DNA from 2 places in the Stenotrophomonas sp. YJH_SMC_135 genome. Region 2 is predicted to be linked to the other one. Evidence: predicted binding sites of a transcription regulator. Region 2 holds the regulator's gene; the other holds the start of a gene.
The links. The regulator FliA, encoded in region 2, starts transcription of late flagellar genes. The targets are predictions, from matches to a motif close to TAAAGTTTNNCNNNCNNNGGCCGATAA.

Region 1: a site for FliA is predicted at 999-1,025, ahead of AC5P98_RS21860 (chemotaxis protein CheW). Genes of this name have one in related genera too.

The regions. Positions count from the first base shown of each region.
Region 1 is NZ_JCAFVN010000016.1:441-2,828, forward strand. It holds gene AC5P98_RS21855 (flagellar brake protein) at 111-884, shown strand; gene AC5P98_RS21860 (chemotaxis protein CheW) at 1,068-1,559, shown strand; gene AC5P98_RS21865 (hypothetical protein) at 1,695-2,078, shown strand; partial or broken gene AC5P98_RS21870 (methyl-accepting chemotaxis protein) at 2,180-2,388, shown strand, end outside.
Region 2 is NZ_JCAFVN010000012.1:10,732-13,119, forward strand. It holds gene AC5P98_RS21475 (protein phosphatase CheZ) at 1-363, opposite strand, end outside; gene cheY (chemotaxis response regulator CheY) at 363-755, opposite strand; gene AC5P98_RS21485 (RNA polymerase sigma factor FliA) at 813-1,559, opposite strand; gene AC5P98_RS21490 (MinD/ParA family ATP-binding protein) at 1,556-2,388, opposite strand, start outside.

The DNA.
Region 1 (2,388 bases), on a different contig from region 2:
TACGAGTGGAAAGTGATGCAAATCCCACTTCATAATCCGGTGCAGAGGCCGATATCCCCATCGAGCCTCGCGCCAATGCGTGCTGGCGCCCGCCCCTGACCGTAGATTCCATGTCCGACGGCAACGACACTGCAGTGCATGATGTCCACGCGGCCGATGCCGCGGACGAACGATTCCTGGTCCGCAACCCGCGCCAGCTGCGCCAGCTGCTGCGCTCGCTGATCGACCAGCGATCGCTGATCAACGCCCATATCGACGGCCGCGACCGTTCCTTCCCGACCGCCCTGCTCGACCTCGACGAAGACGAGGACTTCCTGCTGCTCGATGGCAGCCCACAGGAAGCCTCCAACCGCGCCGCCGAGCAGGCCGATCACCTGCTGTGCTTCGCCCAGCTCGAACGCGTGCTGGTACGGTTCCGGCTGCACGAACTGCAGCGCGTGGACAACGACGGCCATGTGGCCTTCCGTGCGCCGCTGCCTGACGAACTGGTGCACCTGCAGCGCCGCGAGCTGTACCGGCTGGAGACGCCAGTCACTGATTCACCGCAGCTGCTGCTGCCACCCGGCGAAGCGCGGGCCGAAGCGCTGTCGATGCGGGTGGTGGACATCAGCGGTGGCGGCCTGGCCGTGGTGGTGCCCAATGACTGCGCGGTGTTTGGTCTGCAGAGGCGCTATCCGGCGCAGCTGTCGCTGCCGGACGGCCCCGACCTGGATATCGAACTGGTGGTCTGCAACCTGCTGCCGCAGCGCCAGCCCAATGGCATCGAGGTCAAGCGCGTGGGCATGCGCTTTGAAAGCCTGCCACGCGGCGCCGACAGCGCCATCCAGCGCTACATCTTCCGCATCGACCGCCAGCGCAAGGCCCGCCGCAACGGCGAGCTCTGAGGCCGTCCGACCGGTAGTGCCGGCCGCTGGCCGGCAACCCTGGAGCGCATGCCGGGGTCAGATCCCTTTTCCCTGAAAAGGGATCTGACCCCATCCACGGCACTGCCCGGCACCTAAAGTCCCCCCCGGCGGGGCCGATATCGAGCCTGACACCGGGACTTCCGGCAGAACCAGGACCCCTCGATGAACGACAAGACCAGCTCCGCCGCCAGCGCCGGTGGCGAATTCCTCAGCTTCACCCTTGGTGATGAGCACTACGGCGTGGACATCCTCAAGGTGCAGGAAATCCGCGGCTACGACGCCGTCACCCGCGTGCCGGACGCCCCGGACTACATCAAGGGCGTGATCAACCTGCGCGGCACCATCGTCCCGGTCATCGACCTGCGCCTGAAGCTGCGCCTGGACAACGCCCGCTACGATGCCTTCACCGTGATGATCGTGCTGAACGTGGAAGACCGCGTGGTCGGCATCGTCGTCGACAGCGTCTCCGACGTGATCCCGCTGTCGGCCGAGCAGATCCGCCCGACCCCGGAATTCGGCGCCGCCGTCGACACCCGCTTCATCTCCGGCATCGGTACCCACGACGATCGCATGCTGATCCTGCTGGACATCGAGACCCTGCTCGACAGCGCCGACATGGGCCAGGCCAACCTCGCCGAAGACGTCGCTGCCTGAGCAAACGGAACTGCTTCACGTTCCAGTCACAAAACCCTTCAGTTCCCTTCGGCGGTGCCGATAGGGGGACAGAAGCCGGTCGCGCAGGAGCGCGCAGGACCGGCCCGATCGTTACCATCCCCGGAGATACCCTCGATGAAGTCCCTGTTTGCGTTCGTCTCGGCCGCTGTCCTGGCCACCACCGCCGCCTCCGCTTTCGCCCAGTCGGCCGACATGATCCCGCCGGAAATGGCGCCGCGTTCGGTCGGCAAGGACGGCATGGTCTGTGGCAAGGTCGAAAAGGCCCGTTACGCAGAAGGCTCCGAAGGCCAGCCGACCTTCCTGTACATGGGCGGCGCCTTCCCGCGCCACACCTTCTCGGCGCGTATCGCCGGCGAGAACCGCGGCAAGTTCTCCTTCCCGCTGGAAACCCTGGAAGGCAAGACCGTGTGCGTGATCGGCAAGATCCAGCGCGACGCCTCGCGTGCGGAAATCGAAGTCAGCTCGCCGGCCGGGCTGAAGCTGGCCAACATCAAGTAATCCGCCGTTCGTCGGACCACGCCGGGCCTGGTCCTGGCGTGGTTTCTGCTGCAACCGGGCCCGATGCCCGGGCGCGTCTGCCTTAGGAGCTCGCAACGCCCATGCCGTGGATCAACAACCTGAAACTGATGCCGAAACTGCTGCTGACCTTCGGCGTCCTCCTGCTGGTGATGCTGCTGCAGGGCATCGTCGCCTATCGCGGCCTGCATTCGCTGAACAACGTGACCACCGAGCTGGCCGGTTCACGCATGGAGAGCATCCGCATGGCCGGCGAGATGCGCGGCATGCTGGGCGAGTACCGCAATGCCGC
Region 2 (2,388 bases):
CTCCAGCTGCGCGTCCTGGCCTGGCTGCAGGCCTTCGGCGCGCAGCTGCTCGGTCAGACTGCGGCATTCCTCGGCCAGGTCCAGGGTGCGGTGGGTGGCCTGTTCGGTCATCGCCACCACGTGGTCCAGGCGTGCGCACGCATCGTCCAGTTCGCCGGCCTCGCTGGGCACGGTCGGCAGTTCGCCCAGGGCCTGCCCCAGCTCGCGGGCCAGCCGCGAGAGGCCACTCATCATCGGCTGCGTGCGCAGCGCGACCAGTCCGTCGATGCGTTGCCGCCAGGCGGCTTCGTCACCGGACTCCAGGGCATCCAGGGCTTCCTGCAGGCGCAGGGCGAGGGCGTTCTTGTCGACCGTGGTATCCATCAGGCGCTGGCCGCCAGGCGTTCGAAGATCTTGCCCAGCTTCTCTTCCAGCGTCTGCGCGGTGAACGGCTTGATGATGTAGCCGTTCACGCCGTTCTGGGCCGCTTCGATGATCTGCTCGCGCTTGGCTTCGGCGGTGACCATCAGCACGGGCAGGGTCTTCAGCTTGGCGTCGGCACGGATCGCCTTGAGCAGTTCGATGCCGGTCATCACCGGCATGTTCCAGTCGGTGACGACGAAATCGAAGGGCTGGCTCTGCAGCAGCGACAGCGCGGCATGCCCGTCCTCGGCTTCGGCGGTGTTGGTGAAGCCCAGATCGCCCAGCAGGTTCTTGACGATTCGACGCATGGTCGAGAAGTCGTCGACGATGAGGATGCGCATGTTCTTGTTCAAAGCAGAGTTCCTTTGTTGTTCATTCCGGGCGGCCGGGGGCAGTCGCCTCGGGGATGTTCATTCTTCCAGGCCGGCGTCGACGGCCTCGAAAATCTTCAGGCGGCCGCGCAGGCGCAGCACGGCCTGGCCATGGATCTGGCAGACCCGCGACTCGCTCACGCCGAGCACCGCGCCGATCTCCTTCAGGTTCAGCTCCTGCTCGTAGTACAGCGAGAGCACCAGCTGTTCGCGCTCGGGCAGGTGGCCGATGGCCTTGCCCAGCTCGCGACCGAACTCGCCGCGCTCCAGCACCTGCTGCGGGGTCGGGCCGCCCTGGGCGACGGTATCCAGTTCGCCCTGGTCTTCGATGCGCGACTCCAGGCTCAGCACCTGGCCACGTGCGGCGTCTTCCATCAGCCTCAGGTACTCGGGCAGCGGCATCTCCATCGCGGCGGCCACTTCGGTGGCGCTGGCGGCACGGCCCGTGCTCTGTTCCAGGCGGCGGATGGTGGCGGCGGCGTCGCGTGCACGGCGGTGCACCGAGCGCGGCACCCAATCGCCACGGCGGATCTCGTCGATCATCGAGCCGCGGATGCGGATCGAGGCATAGGTCTCGAACGAGGCGCCCTGGTCGGCGTCGTAGCTGCGCGAGGCTTCGATCAGGCCCATCATGCCGGCCTGGATCAGATCATCGACTTCGACGCTGGCCGGCAGGCGCGCGGCCAGGTGGTGGGCGATGCGTCGCACCAGGTCCGAATGCTGGGCGATGACCTCGTTGGCCGCCGAGCGCTGGACTTCCCTGTACTGGTGGGCTGCGCCTTTCATGCGGCCACCCCACGCTGCTTGAGGATGCGTTCGAGGAAGAACTCGACGCCACCGCGCGGTTCGGTCGGTGCCTGCCAGCGCGCGGTGCGGCGTGCGATCTCGGTGATCGCCAGCGCCGACGGGCTGGACGGATAGGCCTTCACCACCGGCTGCTGGCGCTGCACCGACAGGCGCAGCCAGTCATCCTGCGGCACGCAGCCCAGGTAGTTCAGCGAGACATCGGCGAGGAACTTCTCGCAGACGCGGGTCAGCTTCTCGTACAGCACGCGGCCCTCGTTCGGGTCGCGCACCATGTTGGCCACCACCTGGACGCGGTCCACGCCGCGCTCGCGCGACAGCACCTTGATCAGTGCGTAGGCGTCGGTGATCGAGGCCGGTTCGTCACAGACCACCACCACGGTGTCCTGCGCGGCCTGGCAGAAGGTCAGCACGCCGTCGGTGATGCCGGCGGCGGTATCGACCACCATGATGTCCAGCTCGCGTTCCAGTTCGGAGAACACGTTGACCAGGCCGACATGCTCGGCCGGGGCAAGCTCGGCCATGTGCCGGCGGCCGGAAGCGGCCGGGACCACCAGCACGCCGTTCGGGCCTTCGACGATGACGTCGTCCAGCGAGCAGCGGCCGGCCACCAGGTCGGCCAGCGTAAAGGTGGGGTTCAAGCCCAGGATCACGTCGATGTTGGCCAGGCCGAGGTCGGCGTCCAGCAGCAGCGTGCGCTTGCCCATGCCGGCCAGCGCCACCGCCAGGTTGGCGGACACATTCGTCTTGCCCACGCCGCCCTTGCCGCCGGTCACGGCGATGGTGCGCACAGGGCCGAGCGGCTCGCTGC